One region of the Paenibacillus sp. FSL L8-0435 genome, then DNA from elsewhere that is predicted to be linked to it. Evidence: predicted binding sites of a transcription regulator. Region 1 holds the regulator's gene; each other region holds the start of a gene.
What was found. The regulator Rex, encoded in region 1, represses fermentation and respiration genes when NADH is low (regulators of the CRP and FNR family bind a similar motif). The targets are predictions, from matches to a motif close to TTGTGAAATATTTCACAA.
Positions count from the first base shown of each region.

Region 2: a site for Rex is predicted at 2,328-2,345, ahead of adhE (bifunctional acetaldehyde-CoA/alcohol dehydrogenase). Genes of this name have one in related genera too.
Region 3: a site for Rex is predicted at 2,559-2,576, ahead of NST33_RS17035 (L-lactate dehydrogenase). Genes of this name have one in related genera too.

Region 1 covers NZ_CP150185.1:4,456,435-4,460,282, reverse strand. The annotation lists gene dinG (ATP-dependent DNA helicase DinG) at 1-1,487, shown strand, start outside; gene NST33_RS19735 (redox-sensing transcriptional repressor Rex) at 1,706-2,359, shown strand; gene NST33_RS19730 (amidohydrolase) at 2,346-3,653, shown strand; gene NST33_RS19725 (DUF5590 domain-containing protein) at 3,691-3,848, shown strand, end outside.
Region 2 covers NZ_CP150185.1:4,639,118-4,642,965, forward strand. The annotation lists gene adhE (bifunctional acetaldehyde-CoA/alcohol dehydrogenase) at 1-2,247, opposite strand, end outside; gene NST33_RS20655 (Crp/Fnr family transcriptional regulator) at 2,678-3,394, shown strand; gene NST33_RS20660 (hypothetical protein) at 3,482-3,848, opposite strand, start outside.
Region 3 covers NZ_CP150185.1:3,936,850-3,940,697, forward strand. The annotation lists gene NST33_RS17020 (hypothetical protein) at 1-221, opposite strand, end outside; gene NST33_RS17025 (hypothetical protein) at 679-888, opposite strand; gene NST33_RS17030 (YCF48-related protein) at 1,035-2,312, opposite strand; gene NST33_RS17035 (L-lactate dehydrogenase) at 2,650-3,579, shown strand.

The DNA of each region.
Region 1 (3,848 bases):
TGCTGCCAGCCTATGAGAGTCTTGTGATCGATGAGGCACATCATCTGGAGGATGTCGCTGGTAAACATCTTGGAATGCATATGAAATATTTCACCTTGGTTCATACACTGACCCGCCTATTTAAAGACAGTCGTAATGGTCAGCTGCCTATGCTTCGTTCCCAGTTATCCGGGCATGAAAATTCAGTGCAATGGGGCTCCATGGTGGATCAGATGTTCCCGCTGGCTGTTGAGGTCAAGGAACTGTGGGATCGTATGAGCGATGCCTTGTTCGGTCTGTTGCCTGAACGAAGTGATGCTTCACCGGGAGAGACGGGGCAATTTTCACTGCGTCTGAAAGCATCTCAGAAACCGGCAAAATGGGAGGAGCTGCAGGATCTGGAGAACCAGATCTATGTGACTCTGGGTGATTTGGTTCGCAAAGGGGACAAATTGCTGCTTGAGGTGAAAGAGGATCAGGATGATTATCAATCGGATAGTCTGATCACGGACATTACAGGATTGTTGAAAGATCTGACCACATTGAAGGAGAATCTTCGTTTCTTCATGCGCATGGATGATGCCAAAACGGTATACTGGATGGAAGCTAGCGGCCAGTTCCGCAGTAAATCTCTCCAGCTGTATGCCGTACCTGTAGATGTCAGTGCACAGCTTAAGGATTTGTTTTTTGACAAAAAGAAAAGTGTTGTGCTTACATCGGCTACGCTCTCTGTGGATAAGTCATTCCAGTTCATGATTGAACAGCTTGGCTTGCAGGAAGCTTCCGAGAATAATCGGCTGTTAACGTCGATGCTGCCATCACCTTTCAACTATCGCGATCAGGCACTTCTGGTGATTCCGCGTGATTTCCCGAGTGTGAAGGGAAGTGTGGGTGATGCGCACTTTGTTAATATGCTGGTGCAATCACTCGCAGAGACGGCAATTGCTACGCGTGGACGCATGATGGTTCTGTTTACTTCATACAAGATGCTGCGACAGGTCTATGATCCGCTGAAGGAGGCACTGTCTGGTAACGACATCTCGTTGCTTGGGCAAGGCGTTGACAGTGGAAGTCGTTCCAAATTGACTCGCAGGTTCCAAGATGCCAAAGCAACGGTACTTTTGGGCACAAGCAGCTTCTGGGAGGGTGTAGATATCCCGGGAGAGGCCCTAACCTGTCTCGCTATTGTTCGACTGCCTTTCCAGCCACCGAATCATCCGTTGGTGGAAGCCAAGAGTGAGCTGCTTCAGGAACAGAAGAAAAATCCGTTCATGAAACTGTCCGTGCCGCAAGCGGTCATTCGTTTCAAACAGGGATTTGGCCGGTTGGTGCGTACAGCGAAGGACAGAGGAATTGTCATTGTTTATGATACACGGGTGATTGAAGCGTACTATGGTAAATTCTTTTTATATTCATTACCTGGTCCCAAAATGGAACACATGCTCACGGAGCAGATGGTTCCACGAATTACCGAGTGGTTGGAAAAACCTGCTAATGAACAAAAATAATGGTTGTTTTGTTCGTTACATCATTGCATGACACTATTGTTTGGCGTTAAACTTTATTAGATATTTCCGTATCCGATTAAAGCAGTTGCACGTAAGAACTTATAACCTAAATTACAAGGAGCATTCTGTATAAAATGTCACGTTTATCTTTGAGTTTATACAGAATGCTCATCTTTTCATCTATTATTTTATCGTGGCCTTGGTAAGGGGGAGCAAGAATGAAATCGGATAAAATTTCGGAAGCGGTGGTACGACGTCTGCCTGTATACTTGCGTTATTTGAACGAGTTGCATCAGCGTGAGGTGGCTACTGTTTCTTCTCAAGAGCTTGGACAGAGGCTGGATCTGAATCCGGCCCAAATTCGTAAAGACCTGGCTTACTTCGGTGATTTTGGTCGTAAAGGGATCGGGTATGATGTATCCTATCTGATCGAGAAAATTCGTCACATTCTCAAGATCGATCAGCAAATTAATGTAGCTCTGGTAGGCGCGGGTAATCTAGGTCAAGCCTTGTCCAACTACAACGCATATCTGAAAGACAACATGAAGATTGTTGCTGTATTTGATGCATATGGACCGAAGATTGGTAGTCAAATCAACAGTTTGACGGTAAAACCAATGGATGAATTGACGGAAGCGGTTAAAACGGATAACATCCGCATCGGAATTATCACGGTTCCGGATACGGAAGCCCAAAATGTAGCCGATCAGCTTATTGAATCCGGAATCGAAGCGATCCTTAATTTTGCACCAACAATTCTAAAAACACCGCCGCATATCCGCATTCACCATGCTGACTTTACAACGGATCTGCTTAGTTTGGCCTATTACTTGGAGACTGGAAAGGACGACGAGGAAGATGACAACAAATAGATGGGTAATCCACAACGGCAAATTTGCCGTTAATGAAGGCGGCACAACATGGAACGTGGTCCAAGGATACATGGTTGTTGAGAATGACAAGATTGTGCATATTGGTGAGACATTGCCGGATGAAGACAAAAATAGTACCAAGGTAGATGGAAAAGGACTGTTCTTCCTGCCGGGTCTGATCAATACGCATGGTCATGCAGCGATGTCGTTGCTCAGAGGGCACGGAGACGATCTTGCATTGCAAGTATGGTTGCAGGAAAAAATGTGGCCGATGGAAGCGAAAATGACTTCAGAAGATGTATATTGGGGAACCTCGCTATCGGTGCTTGAAATGTTGAAAGGCGGAACTACAGCTTTCCTGGACATGTATGATCACATGGATCAAGTGGCCAAAGTTGTGGAGCAATCCGGCGTTAGAGCAGCACTGGCACGTGGTGTAATCGGGCTGTGCTCGAAAGAAGAGCAATTGCGGAAGCTGGAGGAGTCGGCAGCGTTTGCACGTGAGTGGAATGGACAGGCAGATGGTCGTATTACAACCGTAATCTCGCCACATGCCCCATATACATGCCCTCCTGACTACATAGAGAAGCTTGTACAGGTCGCGAATGACCTAAACCTTCCTCTCCATACACATATGTCTGAAACGCTTCGTGAGGTGGAGCAGAACGTGGCTGATTATGGACTGCGTCCTGTGGCACATCTAGAGAAACTGGGATTTTTCTCCCGTCCATCCCTGGTTGCACATGCGGTGCATCTGAATGATGAAGAGATTGAGATTCTGGCCCGTCATGATGTGGCTGTATCCCATAACCCGGGAAGTAACCTGAAACTCGCTTCCGGTGTTGCGCGGGTACCTGCGATGCTGAAAGCAGGAGTTACCGTGTCACTCGGAACAGACGGACCAGCAAGCAACAACAACCTGGATATGTTCGAGGAAATGAGACTGGCTGCATTGATCCACAAAGGTGTATCTGGTGACCCGACGGCAGTACCGGCAGGCGAAGCGTTACTACTCGGAACGTTATATGGTGCCAAATCCATCTTCTTGAACAATACCGGAGCGCTTCAGGTCGGCATGAAGGCTGATTTTATCGCCCTTGATATTGAACAGGCACATTTCTATCCACATACAGACCTGATCTCACATACGATCTACTCGGCTTCTGCCAAAGATGTTGAGCACGTATGGGTGGATGGAAAACAAGTGGTGAAACATGGCGAATGTCTGACGCTGGATGAAGAACGTATTTTGCGTGAGTCTCAATTGGCATTTGATGGTCTGCTTGCTCGTTAATTGCAGGACAGCATCATAGGGAAAGGAAGTTCGGCTTTTGAAGAAAAAAAAGAAGTGGATATGGATTTCGCTACTTGCACTGGTTCTGATTCTGTTTGGACTTCAGCGTTATTACGTCTATGTCACGCAGGACCAGCGCAAGGAAGAAGCGCTCGCTATAGAGGCAGCACAGAAGCAACTGGGCATTACATCCTA
Region 2 (3,848 bases), 180 kb from region 1:
AATCGCATTGGTGCGTCCGTGTGCGGTGTGATACTGACCGCCCCATTTGTGCGCCAAGCTGTGGTTAATGCCCAGGAATGCGTTGGCAAACGCCATACCTGCAATCGTGGAAGCATTATGCATTTTCTCACGTGCCAGTTTATCTCCTTGCAGTGCCGATTGCTCCAGGTATTGGAACACCAGTTGAATGGCTTTGATCGCAAGTCCGTCCGTGTAATCATTTGCCATAACAGATACATAAGCTTCAATCGCATGCGTCAGTACGTCCATACCTGTATCGGCAACAGCTGTTTTAGGCAGGGAGTATACAAACTCCGGATCAACAATTGCTACGTCTGGTGTCAGCTCATAGTCGGCCAATGGATATTTGGTGTTACCTTGATTTTTGTCTGTGATAACAGCGAACGAGGTCACTTCAGAACCTGTACCGGATGTGGTTGGAATCGCTACAAATTTCGCTTTTACGCCGAGACGTGGATATTTGTAGATCCGTTTGCGGATATCCATGAATTTTTGTTTCAGGTCGTTGAAGTCCGTGTCTGGGTATTCATAGAACAACCACATGGCTTTGGCAGCATCCATCGGTGATCCACCGCCGAGTGCGATAATGCAGTCTGGTTGGAAGCGGCGCATCATTTCGGTTCCGCGGTCTACCGTTGTTGTGGATGGATCTGGCTCAACATCGGAGAATACTTCGATCGCTACTGGCATTTGGCGTTGACGCAGATAGTGTTCTACCTTTTCAACATATCCAAGCTTCACCATCATGGCATCCGTAATAATCGCTACACGTGTGATGTCAGGCATTTTGGCAAGATACTGCGTTGCCCCTTTTTCGAAATAGACTTTGTTCGGCACTTTGAACCATTGCATATTCACGGTACGGCGAGCCACCCTTTTCACATTGATTAAGTTCACAGCGGTTACGTTGGAAGAAGTCGAGTTACGTCCGTATGATCCGCATCCCAGTGTCAATGACGGCATGTTTGTGTTGTAGATATCCCCGATGGCACCGTGTGTGGATGGTGAGTTCACAATAATCCGTCCAGTTTGCAGACGATCTGCGAATTTGCCAATCACTTCTTCATTTGTGGAGTGGATAACCGAGGAGTGACCCATGCCGCCAAAAGCAACCACTTCTGCTGCACGTTCAATTCCCTCTGCTGCCGTTTTAACTTTGTAACAAGCCAGTACCGGGCTTAATTTCTCAGCCGACAATGGGAATTTTGTACCTACCCCTTCAATCTCGGCCACGAGAATTTTGGTGCCTGCTGGAACTTCAATACCGCACAATTTCGCAATGCTTACCGCAGATTGACCAACAATCGCCGGGTTCACCGCACATTTCTCGGCATTAATCGCACCCGCTGTCAATTTTGCTGCTTCATCTTTGTTAACAAAGTAACAGCCGTTCGCAATCATTTTTTTCTTCACTTGATCAAAGATCGGTTCTTCAATGATGACCGCTTGTTCAGAAGCACAGATCATGCCGTTATCGAAAGACTTCGACAGGATCAAATCCGTTACTGCCTGATTGATATCCGCGCTTTTCTCGATGAAGCAAGGTACGTTACCCGGTCCTACGCCCAGTGCAGGTTTACCACAGCTGTACGCTGCACGTACCATGCCTGATCCGCCTGTTGCCAGAATGAGAGCCACATCATTGTGATTCATCAGTTCGTTTGTACGATCCATGGAAGGATCATCAATCCATTGAATACAATCTGCTGGTGCACCATGTTTCACAGCCGCTTCCAGCAGGATTTTGGCAGCTTCCCGGCTACAATTCTGTGCAGATGGGTGGAAACCAAAGATGATCGGGTTACGCGTCTTGATGGAGATCAGTGCTTTAAACATCGTCGTTGATGTTGGATTGGTAACGGGTGTAATCCCCATAATAATGCCGACCGGCTCCGCAATTTTCTGGAAGCTCTCATATTCGTTATCTTCAATCACACCTACGGTTTTGTCATACTTGATGCTGTGGTACACATATTCTGTTGCAAATATATTTTTGGTGATCTTATCCTCATATACTCCGCGGCCTGTTTCTTCTACGGCCATCTTAGCGAGCATCATGTGTTTATCCAGACCCGCAAGCGCCATCGCTTGCACAATCCGGTCAATCTGCTTCTGGTCCATCTTCATGAATGCAGCGTGTGCTTTATTCGCTTTGTCGATTAACGTTTGAATATACTGACCTGCTGTCGGTTCTTTTGCTGGGGCGACTTCGTTCTTTACAGCCATCTCCCTCATCCTCCTAAAGGTTCGTATTAGTTTGTCTCTCTCGTTTACATTCACATCGTAACATGACAATAAACTTAATTATGTGATTTTTTTCACAAAGTATAACAAATTTAATTTAAGTTTTGTAGTGTCCTTCATACGACCATTTTCACTTCCTATTTAAAATATAGGGCTGTAAAATTCATCCTCCCCATTAAAAGTGAATTTTATCACAATGTTTGAAATTTCGTCATTTTTGCCCCCTTTCCTTCCCCCTCAAACGGTAAGATTAGGTATATACTGAACTTAAAAATTGAACCACCGCAATTTGTACCGTCCTTCTTCCCGGCCGAGATGACCCTGATCAGGACGGCAACGGTTTGCGGCGAACCTCGGAGGCTACTGCTTATTACAGAAGGTCGTCCGATGGACACAAAGGGGAGATAGACTTATGAGAGAACTAACAACTGTACTGGAAAAGCGCGGTAATACCAACTGTTTCTCGGAAGCAAATTTCAACCATCTGTTGGTTACCATGAAAGATAGAACCTATCCGGAAGGTACACATCTGTACTGGGAAGGCGATATCTCTGACAAACTTTATTATATGAAACGGGGTCGTGCCCAGATCACCAAATCCACGGATGAAGGCAAGGAACTGATCATGTACATGTATCAATCCGGTGATATGATTGGGCAGGCTGATCCCTTCTTTGGCTCTAAACACAGCTTCTCTGCGGAAGTATTAGAGGATAGTGAGATCGGTGTACTGGAGCATAAAGACCTGGAGATGTTAATCTGCCAGCATTGTGACTTTGCGATCGACTTTATGAAATGGATGGGCATCCACCACCGGTTGACACAGACCAAATTCCGGGATCTCATGTTATACGGCAAACCGGGTGCACTCTGCTCCACCCTCATTCGGTTGTCGAATTCGTATGGTGAGCCTCATGGAGAGCATGTCATTATTCACAAAAAAATTACCCACACGGATCTGTCCAATATGATTGGAGCCACTCGTGAAAGTGTAAACCGCATGTTAAGCGACCTGCGTAAGAAAGATGGGATTGAATATGACAATGGCATGATTGTCATCAAAGATCTGAAGATGCTGCAAGGGATCTGTCACTGTGAGCTTTGCCCGAACGAGATCTGTCGTATTTAATATTTGACTATGCAATCGGAAATTGTTTATATATTTCAATGAAAAAAAGCCCATCTCTCTAAAAAGAGATTGGGCTTCTTGGTATACTTAGGATGCGTTGGTCAATTCAAGCTTTACCGCATCACGTGGATTCAATTTCATGTCCAAACCATTTTCCATTAATTCTTTGTCATTCACCATAATGACCCACCGCTCATTCATACGAGGCGTGACATTCTCGACCGAAACGACAAATTTGTTATTCTCCGACATTCTTACAATGCCGCTGGACTTCAACACATCGCGAACTGTGCACTCCTGAACATAGACGCCAGCATATTGACGATTAAGAGTTGGCATAATGTTTCCACCGCTAACCTTGAGTAACGTTGTCTGATATGCAACGCCATCCCCCCCACTGTCAGCGGCTTTCACGTAAATGATCACTTCATCTTTGGCATGAAGCTCCATGTCC
Region 3 (3,848 bases), 520 kb from region 1:
CGATGTAATGAAAAAAAATTACTTTCACCTACACTTGAAATCATGTTATCCACATCTTTATGATGAACCCGAAATAAGCGCTTTTGCTTGGTAGCGTACCCATCTTCTACATTAATTGTTTCTCCATCCTCAAAATCAATATAAAAAGAATTTAACGCAGGTAATGTATCAAAATGAGCAGAAACAATAAGTCCGGAATTTTCTGAAGATAATCTATGCAAGTTAATTTCTCCTTTTAATTCGTAAATTCAATTCCAAGTAGATTCAATTCATTTATACTAACTTCATGCCCCTATAGTTTTCGTGCCTTTATCACAAAGGTTACAGGGAGCATCTTTGCTTTATTAGCAAAATCATCATTTTACAGTTGCATCAATTATCAAAGTAACATTTTTTATAAACAGTCTATCCTCTTCTGCAGCAACACATTTGTGGATGACAAAAGTTGTCCTTTGGTATCCCAAAACAAGCCATTGGTTTAATGAATACTACGTTTATCCTTGTCACCTTCCTCCAAACTAAGAGTCAATAAACAATTCCACATTTTGAGTAATTTACCTTAATTATTTCTATAATAACCCATGCTGCAATATTTGCGAAGTGAATTTAAAAGCGCATACATTTCTCTCCAAATCAAAAAGAACCCTCCCGCAGGAGCGTTCTCTGTGAATGATTAGCCTAAGCGTACATCAGATCCATAAACTCGCGAGTTACATCTTCACCTTCGGCTGGTTCGGGCTGGTCTGCTTGTGCGTGTTCTGCCATGCAAGCCTTCACTGCTTCCTCTGTTGTACAACGATTCGCATCGTCACATGTGTAGCACAATTGAAGCATATATCTGGTTAATTCATCCGCCTGCGTGATTTGAGTTTGACCGTTGGTTCTCATCTTCATCACTCCTTCTCTTGTTGAGTTAAATATATCACCTTCTAGTGGATTTATTTGTGATTTATTTCACAAACTAAACAAAAAAGAAAAGGAACCCTTAGGCTCCTCTCCTTTCTCCTATCTATTCACATCGATAACACCCTACTTTAGAGTACTTTCCAATGTACACCGCCATCTACCGTTTGCAATAACAACGATCTTTTGGCATCTGTATTTTCAACCAATATCCAGCCAAGCTTGGGGGTAACCATCTGCATCTTCACAATCTCCGGATAGTCTTCGAGAATTTTCTCCAGTACACTGCTTGCAGGAAGAACGCTCCATGTTTTGCCCGCATCCTTGGTGTGGTAGGTTATGCCCTTTTGCATCGCCCAACCTTCCGATGCGTTCAGAAATACCGGTGAAAGGTTACGATTTGGACCCGTTTGTTTGTTTAAAGTGAAATTGGACAGCTTCCAGCTCTTTCCGCCATCGGTGGTAAAGAATCCATTGAATGTCGTGCTCTCCCCTTGAGAACAGGACATTGACATCCAAGCTGATTGCGCTTCACGTCCAAAAAATTGTGGTGAACTAACACTGAAATTACCACACCCGTTGAATTTGTTTCGATCAAAGAAGGTTGGTCCAGTATTCCAGTTCTCTCCGCCGTCTGATGTTACATATAACTTCGGTGTGCCGAACTCCAGCGCTGTTAAGAAACCATGTTTTGGATCCGAGAAAGTCATCCCCATGGTGTATCCACGTTTGGAAATCTCTTCTGCTTCCTGTTTGCCATCTTCATCACTGGATGACATCCGATTCCAGGTAATTCCACCGTCCTCGGTGAAGTAAAGTTTCTTGTCCTGTTTACCAATAGCGGTATCGACCGTGGTGAGAATCCAGCCTTTCTCAGGAGATACAAATGAGATCGCAGTCACTTTATCCGTCTTGGACAGAGAAGACAGGCTCCAGGTTACGCCCCCATTGTTGGTGCGAAGCACCATGGTATCTGTTCCACCCATGCCTTCACGAACAATCCAACCATGTGCACGATCTACAAAATAAATGCTTTGTCCATATTTAGGGTTAGCCGGAAACTGTACATTTTCCGAAGGTGAAATATTGGTCCAGGTCTTTCCCTGATCCTGAGTGTAGTACAGGCGCAGTGCATTCCGCGTCACACCCCACGCCAATCCTCCGTTGTCATTGAGCAACTGAAAATCGGTCAAACGGGTCTGTATTTGGTACTTGGCCATATCTGCAGATTCTGTACTGTTCACAGGGGGAACGACAGTTAATGTCTGCCCTGTATTCCCGGCGTCCTCCTGCTGCTGCGGAGGTTCTGCTTCCGGAGGTTGATCTGAGTCGGTGCATGCAGCCAATACAGCTGCTATACCTATAGACAGCAATGCTGTCTGCGCGATTTTAATCCATTGCAAACGCAAGTGGGTTCCACCTCTCTCATCCAATATACAGGCGCGCATGCCTGTCCTATGGCGTTTTATTTACGATTCATCAGAATCCACTGCTCCTATTCTACCACAAACCTTATGTAAAAGGCTCAATTGCCGACTCATGGTTGACCCACTCCCTTTTTCCAGCTCATACTCTGGGCTATAGGTCGCACATTTATTACCATTAATTTCATCCTAAACTGTTTTTCGACGGAATAATTGGTAAAAAGACATGAAATGTGAACTATTTTATAGACAACACTCGCTTTATATTCTCTAATCCCTTAATATGGATGGGAGTATAACCCAAAAAGGAGATGATATGAACATGACAAATAGTGCAGCTCTGAAACCAAGTCGTGTCGTGATTGTAGGCATGGGTGCGGTGGGAACAACAACGGGATACACGCTAATGTTGAGACAGCGTTCGTCCGAGTTGGTATTTGTGGATGTGAATCATGATAAGGCAACCGGCGAAATGCTGGATATGAACCACGGTCTTCCATTTACGGGAGGCGTGAAAGTATGGGCTGGCGATTATTCCGACTGCAAAGATGCGGATATCATTATTATTACAGCCGGTGCTTCCCAGAAGCCTGGCGAAACCCGGATTGATCTGCTGAAGAAAAATGCAAGCATTTTCAAAGATATTATCGAGCGTATTACTGAAGTGAATTCTCATGGTATTTTGCTGATTGCAACCAATCCTGTTGATATTTTGTCCTATACTTCTTGGAAACAAAGTGGATGGCCTGCTTCCCGTGTCATCGGTTCAGGTACATTGCTCGATAGCGCACGTTTCCGTTACCTGATTGGTAAAAATAAAGGGATCGACCCGCGTAGTATTCACGCACACATTATTGGTGAGCATGGAGATTCCGAAGTACCGGTATGGAGCCTGGCTAACGTTGCAGGAACAGATCTGGAATTGGATGAAGAAACACAACAGGATATCTTTGACCGTACCAAAAATGCAGCGTATGAGATTATTAATGCCAAAGGAGCGACTTCCTATGCAATCGCCCTTGCTCTGGACCGCATTGTAGCTGCAATTCTCGGCAACGAAGGCTCCGTTCTGAACGTATCCACTTACCTTGAAGACTACAATGGTGTATCGGATGTTTATCTCGGAGTTCCATGTGTTGTCGATCGCAACGGTGTGCGCGAAATTCTGCCTCTTCCGCTGAATGAATCCGAGAAAGTGGCTTTCCAGGCATCTGCTAACAAATTAAAAGAACAGATCGCTGGATTGGAATAATCTAGCCTCGCATTCATTCATATCGTGAACGATTTAGCATGTTAAACGTTGTGAATTAAGATATCTGTGCTAGCTAAAAGGACCATTTGTTTCTTCCAGAGAGAAGAAGCAAATGGTTTTTTGTTTTGACTTCTACTTATATGACTATTTAGATATTAGGTATTAGATGTTAGTTTACATAATATTAATTATGTTTAAATATCCGCCATCCAAATCAATAACAAAAAAGCCTGTCACTTGGACAGACTCCTTTTTGGGATAAATATTGG